DNA from 3 places in the Rossellomorea sp. ABR4_004 genome. Region 1 is predicted to be linked to each of the others. Evidence: riboswitches for the same ligand, from Rfam matches in the RefSeq annotation. Region 1 holds a riboswitch; each other region holds the start of a gene.
The links. A riboswitch is a leader RNA that binds a small molecule or an ion and turns the genes downstream of it on or off. The one in region 1 is predicted to bind S-adenosylmethionine.
Positions count from the first base shown of each region.

Region 1 (4,243 bases):
TATCTATATTTTCATTGCCTCATTCGTTTCACATCGAAGTTATACTCACTCTGTCCTTGGAATCGTATATTATGGCGTGATTGCACATTATCTAGAGTCATCTTTAATGATTGATGGGGTATTTGAAGCATGTGTAATCGGATATGCCAGTCATCTGATCGCTGATATGAAATTTCTTCCATTCAATAAGAGAGGCATAAAGCTTTTCCTTCCTCTTTCATCCAAAGAAATCTAATATGTGTTTACATCCACTTGACCATTATTTCCCCATACATTAAAATAATGGAAACACATTAAATAGGTAAATGCGATGAGGAAGAAGAGTAGACGAACGAAACATTTCAGAGAGCTGATGGCTGGTGAGAATCAGTATGGTGAAATCGTTGAATGGGCTTTTGAGCATCCAGGCTGAAAATAAGTAGGTTATGGCGGAAGGTCTCACCGATAAAAGAGACGATGTATCGAAGGCGACTTCTGTACAGATGAGTGCGTTTACTAAAGTGTAAGCGAATGAAGGTGGCACCACGGGTTTCCCGTCCTTTTTTAGAGGATGAGAAGCCCTTTTTGTGTTTGTTTTTATTATTTTTCAGTGGAGGGAATTGATATGAAAAGACAAGTTCTGACTGGTATTAAACCAACAGGCCGTATTCATTTGGGGAATTATATTGGTGCAATCAAACCGGCATTACAATTGGCTGAGAACCGATCCTACAACACAGCTTATTTTGTTGCGGATTATCATGGGTTAACGAAGATACATGATAAGCATGAAATGAAAGAACTATCTTATGGAGTGGCAGCAGCTTGGTTAGCATTAGGTTTGAATCCCGATCGAGCGATCTTTTATCGTCAATCTGATGTACCTGAAATCTTTGAATTGAGTTGGATTCTGTCTTGTTTTGCACCGAAAGGATTAATGAATCGCGCCCACGCATATAAATCATTAGTTGAAGAAAATAAAGAAAGCGGCAAAGATGTCGATGCTGGAGTCAATATGGGATTATTCACCTATCCAATTTTAATGGCAGCTGATATCCTCCTTTTTCAAACCGAGAAGGTACCTGTCGGAAAAGATCAGATACAGCATGTTGAAATTGCCCGAGACATAGCTGAAAGCTTTAACAAACAATATGGAGATATTTTTGTCATCCCTGAATATGTCATCCACGAAGAAACGGCTGTTCTTCCGGGTCTAGACGGACGTAAAATGATTAAAAGTTATAACAACACCATTCCATTATTTGAAGAACCAAAAAAGCTTCAAAAATTAATTAATAAAATCAAAACAGATTCATCACCCCCTGAAGAGTCCAAGGATCCTGACTCCTCCGTCATTTTTGCGCTATATAAAGAATTTGCAACTTTAAATCAAGGTGAAGAAATGAGAAGGAGATTTCAAGAAGGAATAGGGTGGGGAGAAGCGAAAAAAGAGTTATTCCAAGTAATGAACTCTTTTATCGAAGAACCGAGATCGAAATATGAAGAACTGATGGCGAGTCCCCATATGCTGGATGCGATCTTACTAAATGGAGCAAAAAAAGCACGGGAAAAAACAATCCCATTTATGAAAGAGATTAAAAGGAAAATAGGAATTTATCATTGAAATAGAAAAAATAAGGAATCGCAATGATCATTTTGTTTTTCAGATAATTCATAATTCTCATTGACATTTCTTCTTCTTTGTTATAAGTTATGGGAAAGTTATTTTTCACAAAATCATATAGTTTCTTATCAAGAGAGGTAGAGGGACTGGCCCGAAGACACCTCAGCAACCAGCCGCGAGTTTTGGTATGGTGCTAATTCCAGCAAGTTGATGTCAACTTGGACGATAAGAGGGAGAACGAACGTACAAAACCTTCTTATTTTCATTAAGAAGGTTTTTTTGTTTTTTCCCTTTTCGTATTCAAGATAGAAAAGGAGAGAAGAATGGTGAAAAAACATATTGATACAATGCTTGTCCAGGCAGGAAATCGGAAAGATCCTGCAACGGGTGCTGTGAGCTTGCCCATTCATTTATCTACTGCCTATGAACATAAGGGCATTGGGCAATCGACAGGCTATGATTACAGTAGAACAGGAAATCCAACCCGCGCCACCTTGGAAGATATCCTCACTCAATTGGAGGAAGGGCACAGAGGGTTTGCCTTCAGCTCGGGGATGGCGGCCATTCAGGCAATCCTCAGCTTATTTTCCAGCGGGGACGAATTGATTGTTTCGAAAGACCTATATGGAGGGAGCTACCGTTTATTCGCACAGTATGAAGCACAATATAGGATCAAATTTCATTTCGTCGATACAAGTGATGCCGGCTCCATAGAAGGTCAAATTTGTAAGAGAACGAAGGCCATCTTCCTTGAAACACCAACCAATCCATTAATGAATGAAGCAAGTATTTCTGAGGTTGCTGTGCTCGCTAAGGATAACGGATTGCTTTTAATTGTAGACAATACCTTCTACACACCTATTCTGCAGAAGCCACTAACTGAAGGAGCAGACATTGTTATTCACAGCGCCACGAAATACTTAGGGGGACATAATGACGTGCTGGCAGGTGTTGTGATTGTAAACACAGAGGAGTTGGCGGATAAAATCTATACCATTCAAAATTCAATCGGTGCGGTTCTCGCCCCTTTTGATTGTTGGCTCTTATTAAGAGGAATGAAAACCCTTAGTCTCAGAATGGCCCAGCACGAAAAAAATGCAAGAGAATTAGCGGAGTATCTTGATTCGCATGAATGTGTAACAGACGTTTTATATCCTGGAAAAGGAGGCATGCTCTCTTTTCGTATCGCAAAGGAAGAATGGGTTTCTCCTTTTCTCCAACACTTAAAAGTTATTACGTTTGCTGAAAGTTTAGGAGGGGTCGAAAGCTTTATCACTTATCCCGCTACCCAAACACATGCAGACATTCCTGAAGAAGAAAGAAATAGATTGGGTATCTGCAACAGACTCCTGCGGTTCTCTGTAGGAATTGAATTTATTGCTGACCTGATTGAAGACCTGGAGAATGTTTTTCAACAATTGGAAAAAGAGGTGCTTACGTATGAGTAAAAAACCATTTTCACTTCAGACGTCACTCATCCATTCTCACGGATATGATAAAGAAACAGGAGCGGTCTCTACACCCCTACATCATGCTACAACCTTTCATCAACAGGATTTTGATCAATATGGAACGTATGACTATAGCCGTTCGGGAAATCCGACAAGGGAGACGGTTGAAGAAACGATTGCGGAAATGGAAGGTGGAGTAAGAGGCTTTGCCTTTTCATCTGGGATGGCGGCAATCTCCACAAGCTTCTTATTATTGTCGAGTGGAGATCATGTACTCGTATCAGAAGAAGTGTACGGTGGGACATACAGAATGATTACCGAGGTCCTCACTAAATTCGGCATTGAATATTCGTTTGTAAACATGAAGGATTTACATGAAGTGGCTTGTTCAATCAAGCACAATACGAAAGTGATTTATATGGAGACACCGTCCAATCCGCTTCTGAATATCACCGATATTGAAGGAGTTGTAAAGCTTGCCAAGGCTAATGGATGTTTAACTTTTCTTGATAATACATTCATGACTCCCCTGCTGCAAAGACCGATCAGCCTTGGTGTGGATGTTGTACTACACAGTGCAACGAAGTTCCTTGCAGGACATAGTGATGTTTTGGCAGGACTTGCCGTAACGGGAAATGAAGAGATTGCCGGTAAACTAGCTTTCTTACAGAATTCGTTTGGTGCTGTCCTGGGTGTTCAGGATTGTTGGCTGCTCTTAAGAGGAATGAAAACACTGCACGTACGATTGAAGGAGTCATCAGAATCGGCATATAAGATTGCGGCTTTCTTAGAAAAGAGAAAAGAAGTAGAAGAAGTGTATTACCCTGGATTGAGCTATCATCCCGGTCGTGAAATCCAAGTTCGCCAAGCAGAGGGTCCTGGGGCGGTTCTTTCCTTCCGGTTAAAAGGGGCAGAGGAAGTGAAGCAACTCATTCAAAATGTAAACATTCCCGTATTCGCGGTCAGTTTAGGAGCTGTTGAATCAATTCTATCCTATCCATCAAGGATGTCACATGCTTCCATGCCAAAAGCAGAACGGGAAAAAAGAGGGATTACAGATGGTTTATTACGATTATCAGTAGGACTTGAAAACGTGGATGAATTAATTATCGATCTTCAAAAAGGGTTAGATAGTATACAAAAGATCAATCGAAAAAACGTGATAAATTTATAAAAAAGGAGGGAATGT
Region 1 is NZ_JBSWVM010000003.1:95,180-99,422, reverse strand. Features, by position in the region: gene ACXAF2_RS17565 (metal-dependent hydrolase) at 1-235, shown strand, start outside; T-box leader at 302-544, shown strand; gene ACXAF2_RS17560 (tryptophan--tRNA ligase) at 605-1,603, shown strand; SAM riboswitch class I at 1,726-1,835, shown strand; gene ACXAF2_RS17555 (methionine biosynthesis PLP-dependent protein) at 1,927-3,051, shown strand; gene metC (cystathionine beta-lyase) at 3,044-4,228, shown strand.

Region 2 (4,243 bases), on a different contig from region 1:
CGCTTTTGTCACCATATCACTGTAAGGCCCGGATGTGGCTCCGATGGTTACCTCTTTTTTATCTTCCGCGCTTGAACTTGCTTCGTCCCCGCCGCAAGCTGCAAGAATGCTCATTGTTACTGCTAATGCTACGAATAAAATCCATTTTTTCACTTGTTGTTCCCCCTAAAGTAGTTATCGTTTATCGACTAATCGTGCAAACACATCACCCGTATACTGGATGAGCTGAACCAAACAAATTAAAATGACGACGGTTGTGATCATCACGGTATTGTCATAACGGTAGTATCCGAAGCGAATCGCCAGGTCCCCCACTCCACCTCCACCAACGATGCCGGCCATAGCTGAATAGGCAACTAAACTGATCGTTGTAATCGTAATTGCTTGAATCACCGCTGGACGAGCTTCCGGTAACAGCACGTCCTTGATGATCATCCAAGGGCTTGCCCCCACTGAAACCGAAGCTTCAATGACACCCTTATCAATCTCACGTAAAGACGTTTCTACCATTCTCGCAAAAAACGGAATTCCCGCAACAGAGAGTGATACGGATGCTGCCGTCGGTCCAATCGTGGTTCCGGTCAATAGTTTGGTTAACGGTAAGAGTGCGACTAATAAAATGATGAACGGAACCGACCGCACCATATTGACGACAAATCCAACGACCTTTTTGATCAAACTATTTTGTAAAAACAAGCCTTTATCTGTTACGAAAAGAAGAATCCCTAGTGGTAATCCCACTAAAATCGCAACTCCCAGTGAAATCCCCACCATATACACCGTTTCAAAAAAGGCTTTATTCAATTCTGGTAAAATGACAGTCAATGAATCAGGCAGCATTCTCAAGCACCTCCAAGCTCTGCGTCTTCAGCGTGATGAACCGGATCGCGGCTTCGATTTCTTCATGGGAGCCGATCAGTTCCATGATAAAAATCCCCAGTGGCACTTCCTGAATATATTCGATCTTGCCGTGCAGGATATTGCCCCGCACTTTGTATTTCTGGAACACTTCCGATACGACGCTTTCCTCTGCGATCGATCCTTTGAATTGGATTTTGATCAGTTTTCCTTTCCTTGATTCCACGAGGTGCGGCGGGAGTTCAAATTGAAGGATCGTTTCAATGAATTGCTTTGTTAAAGGCTGCTTCGGTTCGGCAAACAGGTCGTATACCGGACCTTCCTCCACGATTTTCCCGTCCTGCATCACGGCCATCCGGTCGCATATCTCTTTCACGACTTCCATCTCGTGGGTAATGAGCACGATCGTCAAACCCAGTTCTTTGTTGATTTTTTTCAAGAGTTTCAAGATCGATTTCGTCGTATTCGGATCGAGTGCGGAAGTCGCTTCATCGCAAAGTAATACGGATGGGTTATTCGCAAGGGCTCTAGCAATCCCGACTCTCTGCTTTTGTCCTCCGCTGAGCTGGGCCGGGTAGGCGTCCGCTTTATCTGAAAGACCGACCATCTCAAGGAGCTCGACGACCCTGGGCTTGATTTTCGCTTTCGGTACACTAGCCGCTTTCAAGGCAAAGGCCAGATTGTCAAACACCGTTTTGGATTTGATCAAGTGAAAATGTTGAAAGATCATGCTCGTCTTTTGGCGGGCGAGTCTTAATTGTTTGGACGTGAGCTTTGTAAAATCCTGTCCATCAATGATGATTTCTCCCGATGTAGGGGTTTCTAATAGATTCAGGCAACGAATGAGTGAACTCTTCCCCGCTCCACTGTATCCGACGATTCCAAAGATTTCACCCTTATCGATCTTTACGGAAACATTATCGACACCGACCACCGTTTGCTTCTTTGTACTGTAGGTTTTAACTAGATTTCGAATCTCGATCAACGTGCACACCCCTTTTTTAATCCAATAAAAAAATGCCTCTTTCAACTGAAAGAAGCATCGCCTGTTTATCTCGACTTATCTCTCAGAATGAAATCATTCTGCAGGAATTAGCACCGTTCCAATACTGGAGGTTGCCGGACGTCATAGGGCCTGATCCCTCGGTCACTCTGGATAATTGAAAGTATGTAATTTTCTAAATTTTTATCTTATAGAGGATAATACTGGGGATATGAATGGAAGTCAATAGGGAATTTTTCAGTCGTTCTTATGTAAGCGTTATCTTAATTGGTGCACTAGGGTAGGGATTTTTTTGGGTGGGAAGAAATTGGGTTTGGACTGGTGGTGATAATTATCTATTTTTTTACAGTTGATAATATATTCTAAAGTCGATAATAAACCTCTCTCACCCTATCAATCCATGTATTTCACATGAATTTCAGATAAAATTCTCCTTAACACCATCTCAAAGGCTCAAAAACCATACATACTATCCCAAAACATTCCTTCCCACCTCCAAACGAGAGTAATTTCCATTACCAAAAGAAAAAGGCACTGCCTTCCATAGCAGCACCCCGATCATTTGTCATAACAACTCACAACAAATATTCTAATCTCTCAAACAATCAAACGAAAACTAGAACGTCCACTCCTTAATCCCCGTTAACACATCCAACTCCCTCAACCTCTGCTCACAATAAGACGAATTCCCTTTCAAGTATGTATCAACATAAGCCGGATGACACATAATCTCAAGCGTCTCACCTTCATCCCTGCTGTCCAATATCCTCTTCAATCCTTCAACCGACACTCCGTCACCATAAAAGTCCATCGAGAAACGATCGGTTAACACATTCATTGCTTCAAACTCATCACAGGGTACCTTCCGGACCGGAACCCCAAATCGCTCCGACAATCTCTTCACCACCGGGATCAAAGGCCGAAAGCTATGAACATGGTGATGACTGTCAATATGAGAAAGGGGCAAACCGAATGATAGAAATTTATCCACCTGAGCCTCCCACTCCATTTCAACCTCATCCACATTGATTTCTTTTTCTTCAAAAATCCTGCTGGTGTAACGGAAAAAATCTCTCTCATCCAGAAGAGATGGGACTCCGCCAGAAACCGGTCTCCCGCATGTCAGCGTTAAATGGATCCCAACCTGTAATTCCGGATAAACCTTCGCCAATTCCACCGCATGCAGAGTCCCCGGCATATTGACCAGCATCGTTGTTGAGTTGACAATTCCAAATCGGTGACTATCAACGATGCCGTAATTCACCCCCCGGCATAAACCAAAATCATCTGCATTGACGATCACGTTCCTCATAATCCCCCATCCCCTTTTCGCTAATAGGTTCTTTCTACAAGAAAGCTTGCTTTATCTCCTCTGAAGATCGCTTTGGAAAATTCAATCACCGATCCATCCTCAACATAAGCCGTCGTCTCGATCATAAAGCAAGGTGTCCCCTCAGGCACCTCAAGCTTTTCTGCCACTCGTTCATCTGCTAAAAATAACTCGATCGTTTCGACGGTTTTCTTAATTTTTATATCAAACTGTGTTTCCAGGAGCTTGTAAAGAGATCTTTCACATTCGTCTTTATCAAGCCCGGGCGTCTTGTACCAGGGCAGATAGGCCACCTCATATTGCAGTGGCAGCCCGTCTGAATAACGGATTCTCTCTAAACGATTGACTGGATCTCCATTCTTCAATTCCAACGCTTTTTCCACTGTTGATTCTGCCGGGATGACATTCATGCTTAGCACCTTGATCTTAGGTTTCTTACCTTGTAATCGCAGTTGCTCTGTGTAGTTGTCGATCGTCGAGGACAGGATTTGACTGACTTTCTCTTCTGCGACAAAGGTTCCTCTTCCTTGCTCACGATAAACGTATCCTTCAAGTGTCAGCTGCTGGAGCGCCGTCCGGATCGTTGTACGACTGACATTGAACTTTTCGCAAAACTCCGCCTCTGTCGGCAGTTTTGTATTCGGCGCGTATTCTTTATTTTTAATCATGTGGATGATTTCTTCTTTAACATGCGAATGCAAGGCCTTTGCTTCTTGTGTCTCTTTCATTCTGTTTCTCCCTTCCACTTTCTTCCTATATTTGTTATAACACATCCACGTTCAATTCTCTATTCCTAATCATTTTATCATAAAAATAATTTGTTATTACAAATAAATAAAAATTAGTCATAAAAGTTAAATTTGTCACTACAATATATAGACGAGCGAAAATTTGTATGATACATTATAAAAAAGAAATCGCTTTCAAAGTGAAGGGAGATCGACAGAATGTCATTAAAGGTAGTCATAATCGGAGGAGGATCAAGCTATACACCAGAAATTATCGAGGGGTTCATCCACCGATACACATCTTTTCCTGTCACGGACATAACG
Region 2 is NZ_JBSWVM010000001.1:1,854,141-1,858,383, forward strand. Features, by position in the region: gene ACXAF2_RS09530 (MetQ/NlpA family ABC transporter substrate-binding protein) at 1-114, opposite strand, end outside; gene ACXAF2_RS09535 (methionine ABC transporter permease) at 175-840, opposite strand; gene ACXAF2_RS09540 (methionine ABC transporter ATP-binding protein) at 830-1,843, opposite strand; SAM riboswitch class I at 1,916-2,021, opposite strand; gene chbG (chitin disaccharide deacetylase) at 2,478-3,173, opposite strand; gene ACXAF2_RS09550 (GntR family transcriptional regulator) at 3,194-3,919, opposite strand; gene ACXAF2_RS09555 (6-phospho-beta-glucosidase) at 4,139-4,243, shown strand, end outside.
Region 2: another riboswitch for S-adenosylmethionine. It lies ahead of ACXAF2_RS09540 (methionine ABC transporter ATP-binding protein); the one in region 1 lies ahead of ACXAF2_RS17555 (methionine biosynthesis PLP-dependent protein).

Region 3 (4,243 bases), on a different contig from region 1:
TTCAAGAATTACTTCGAAATGCACTTAAACTAAAGGTTGAAAATGATTTCACGGTATAAGGCGAAATAGGAAATCCGACCGAATCCCGGAAAAAACCTTCTACTCTATCATCCCCCTGCATAAAGTTAACTATTAAATACTTTATATAGGGGTACTGATGATGTCGTATAAGTCTCGAAACAACAATAGCTTAGTCCCACTAGTATTCGTCTCTATGAAGGCCATCATTCGGGTAGTATTGATCGGTATTGTACTCATGTACTTGACCGTGTGGTTGATTTCATCAACTGCCATTAAATTGAGGGTGGATAGTTTACTGTATTCATCAATGTCGGAACTAGTCCCGAAGGAAACATTTCTTATGTTGTTGTCACAGGAAATGACAGGATTGCGTGTTACAAATGAGGCAGCATTAAACAATGATTTTGATTGGTTGGAAAGTGTCACGAATGTTTCACTCCTTGATCCGCGAAGTTTATTTGGACGGGAAATCCCAGGAATCGAAAATTATCATACTCACATAGCTGTTGCGGGGAAGGGGACGGACATTACCAACCTTCCAAATGAATCACCGGCTCCAACAGAAGATCAGTTGAAAGATCAGGAAATCGATCAGAGCCAAATTGATCAGGCAAACAACAATTCAGGAAACGGAGTTCAAGAGATTGATGAAAAATCCGTCTACATCTATCATTCACACAGCTGGGAAGCGTTCAGCCCGCTAATTAAAAATAACGATTCGAAAGATCCAGCGAGTACCAACGAGAAGGTTAACGTCATTGCTGTAGGGTCCAAATTAAAGCAAGAGCTTGAAGCAAGGGGGATTGGGGCAGTTCAGGATAAGACAGATGTAAACAAAGCACTCAAAGACAAGTCATGGACATATTTTGAATCCTATCAGTTATCAAGGGGACTAGTACAAGAAGCCATTGCCCAAAACGATGACTTAACGTACTTGATCGATATCCATCGGGATTCTCAGCCACGGAGCATCACGACCAAAACCATTAACGGTAAAAACTATGCCCGCTTATTTTTTATCGTAGGGAAAGAAAACAAAAACTTCGAAAAGAACCTTAAGATCGCAAAGGAATTGAATGCTAAACTGGAGGAAAAATATCCTGGCATCAGCCGTGGAGTTTTCATCAAAACAAGAGCAGAAGGTAACGGGGTTTACAATCAGGACCTAACCGAGAGAGCCATGTTACTTGAGTTTGGCGGAGTGGAAAATAATTTAGTGGAATTGTATAACTCTACAGAAGCGTTCGCGGAGATCTTTGCAGAATATCACAAGAAGGATGCTGTCGAGGTAAATGCACAATAAATGAAAGGGAGAAAAGACGTACGCCATGTGGTGGACGTCTTTTTTCTTTTCCCGAGGAGAGTGGTGTCCGTAACTGACACAATTATAATCTATTGTTCTTCCACCAACGATATCCCAAATATAGTATCCCAACCATCATCGAACCTGCCAATAAAATGACCGTGCCCTTATCCGCATCCAACACATTCATCACCACGAATGCCTCAATCAACAACGAAGGAATCTTTCCGACAGAACTGATCATAGAAAAGGCAACAATAGAAATAGAGCTAAAGGCAGCGGCAACGGTTACTACACTTGAAGGAACAAATGGAACCATGCGGAACAAGAATAGAAGAAAGATCCATTCCGTACCAGACGCTTCTTTTAATTTAAGAAAGTATTTGTTTGACAGAATCTGATCAATACCTGCAAACTTCATTCCTTTTCGGTACAAATAAAAACTAACAATGGCCCCTAGGGATTCACCAAGTATGGAAATACCGATTCCTGGCCAAAACCCAAATGCGGAAATATTAAAGGCCGTTAAGAAGACACTTGGCAGGAAACCAAGAATACTGATGAGTATATTAATGAAAATACTGATGAAAATGAGAGACCAACTATCTAAGCCGATGAATTCGTTCATGAAATGCTGCAGGATGGAAGTCATATATTAATTCCTTTGTAAGAGATGATAGATTATCAGAATAAGACATTTGGAATGTTTTTGAAAGAATTTTTTAAATAAGGAGTAGATCGTTTATATATGAATCAATTTTGTTAAGAAAAACTAGAATCACCACGAGGAGGATGTGCTGATGAATGCAGACATTTTGTTTAACTATAGAAAAATAAGTAAGCAGTCCACAACCTAGGATTGCTGCTTATTAACTGCTTAATTTCGCACAATTTTTCCAATGGATGGACCCAACATCACTATGCGGATGGCATTCCTTTTGAAGATATTTGTATTCATCCTCAAGTTCTTGCAACGTCAGCTCGAATAATTGTTTGTCCCCTTTTTTGAAAATGTTGTGGACAATTAATTTGTTTATTAACTCATTTTTGCGATTATGAATAGATTCCTGGAGAATTTTCCCCATGTTGGATCACTCCTCTTATTAGTATTCGAACATTGGAAGTGGCTCTTTTATTGAAAAGAGCCCTCTCCCTAATAGATAAGAAGAAGGCTTTAAGTATAAAACTTCAACTCATCTTTCAAGCACAAAGCTTGTGGAATTAGCACAGTGTTCTACGATGTAGAATCTGTTGCTGAGGCATCATCGGGCCGGTCCCTCTACCTCTCTGGATAAGTGGCTATATAGTTGTCATTGATTTCTTACATTATATATATAAGTATTCTTAGTTGTCAACTAGGAATTGAGTGATGAATCAGAAGAGGGTTAATGAAAATAATATATACATGTTGAAACTAACCTTCATACCCATATTTTTTCCCAAATCAGACACAGAATCTTTTTCTAATAAACAAAAAACATGATAATCTGTATACATAAACGCAATTATTGGAGTGAATCGTATGAAGACAGTGGTTGTCGTAGGTGGAGGAATTACAGGATTAACAGCTCTGTACCATCTTCAAAAAATGTCCAAAGAACGAGAAATAGATATCGAGTTAATCTTAATCGAGCGAGATCTGCAGCTTGGCGGCAAAATTAGAACCATAAGAGAAGGCGAATTCATTATGGAAGCAGGAGCAGATTCCATCGTAGCCCGAAATGAAGGGGTTCTGTCTCTAGTTGAAGAACTTCAACTTCAAGAGGAACTGGTCTATAATGAAACAGGCACATCCTACATATACACAAATGGCGAATTACACGAGATTCCCCAAGACACGATTTTCGGAATTCCCATGTCAGTTGATTCACTTAAAAGTAGCACCCTGGTGTCAGAAGAAGGGAAGATTAATGCCCTTAAAGACCTAGAAACGGAAAATACACATTTTACAAAAGAGAGTTCCATCGGTGAATTTCTAGAAGCATTCCTGGGTAAGGAACTTGTCGAGAAACAGATAGCTCCAGTATTATCAGGGGTTTATTCGGGGAACTTGCATAAACTTACTATGGCTTCGACACTTCCGTACTTACTAGATTATAAAAATGATTACGGCAGTATCATGAAGGGTTTATCAGCAAATAAACAAAAATTCCAAGGGGCATCCCAAAAAAAGTTCATCTCGTTTAAAAATGGTTTATCAACCATCATTGAACGTTTAGAAGAACAATGCTCCAGTACCACAATTTTAAAAGGCATAGAAACAAAAGATTTCCAAAAAACGGGCGATAAATACAAACTCACTCTTAATGGTCATGGTAGCATTCAAGCGGATTATGTAGTTTTCGCAACACCTCATGATGTAACCCAAAAGTTACTAACTCATGAACAACTGGAACCTGATTTTAATAAACTGAAAAACTCTTCACTGATTTCGATCTACCTCGGATTTAACATTCCAGATGCGGACCTTCCTGCTGATGGGACAGGCTTTATCGTATCAAACGGCAGAGATGTGAAATGCGATGCATGCACATGGACGAGTCGGAAGTGGAAGCATACATCCAATAACCAAAGACTATTATTGAGACTTTTTTATAAAAGTACAAACCTTCATTACAATGACTTGAAAGAATATAGCAAGGCAGAACTTGTAAGCACGGCACTGGAGGATATCAGAAAAAGCATAGGTATAGACTGTGACCCGGTTTCTGTTGAAGTTACGAATTGGAAAGATCTGATGCCAAATTATCATCTTGAGCACAGTCAGTCTGTCCATTCATTAGATAACAATCTGGCAAACCAGCTACCAGGCGTGAAGCTGGCCGGTTCTTCATATTATGGAGTGGGTATAGGTGCGTGCATTCAGAACGGAAAGAAAACAGCCGAATGGATTTTAGATCGTCTAGGGTAGAATACATG
Region 3 is NZ_JBSWVM010000008.1:21,371-25,613, forward strand. Features, by position in the region: gene ACXAF2_RS22600 (DUF2975 domain-containing protein) at 1-59, shown strand, start outside; gene spoIIP (stage II sporulation protein P) at 161-1,324, shown strand; gene ACXAF2_RS22610 (TVP38/TMEM64 family protein) at 1,407-1,976, opposite strand; gene ACXAF2_RS22615 (Fur-regulated basic protein FbpA) at 2,194-2,409, opposite strand; SAM riboswitch class I at 2,515-2,622, opposite strand; gene ACXAF2_RS22620 (protoporphyrinogen oxidase) at 2,847-4,235, shown strand.
Region 3: another riboswitch for S-adenosylmethionine. It lies ahead of ACXAF2_RS22615 (Fur-regulated basic protein FbpA); the one in region 1 lies ahead of ACXAF2_RS17555 (methionine biosynthesis PLP-dependent protein).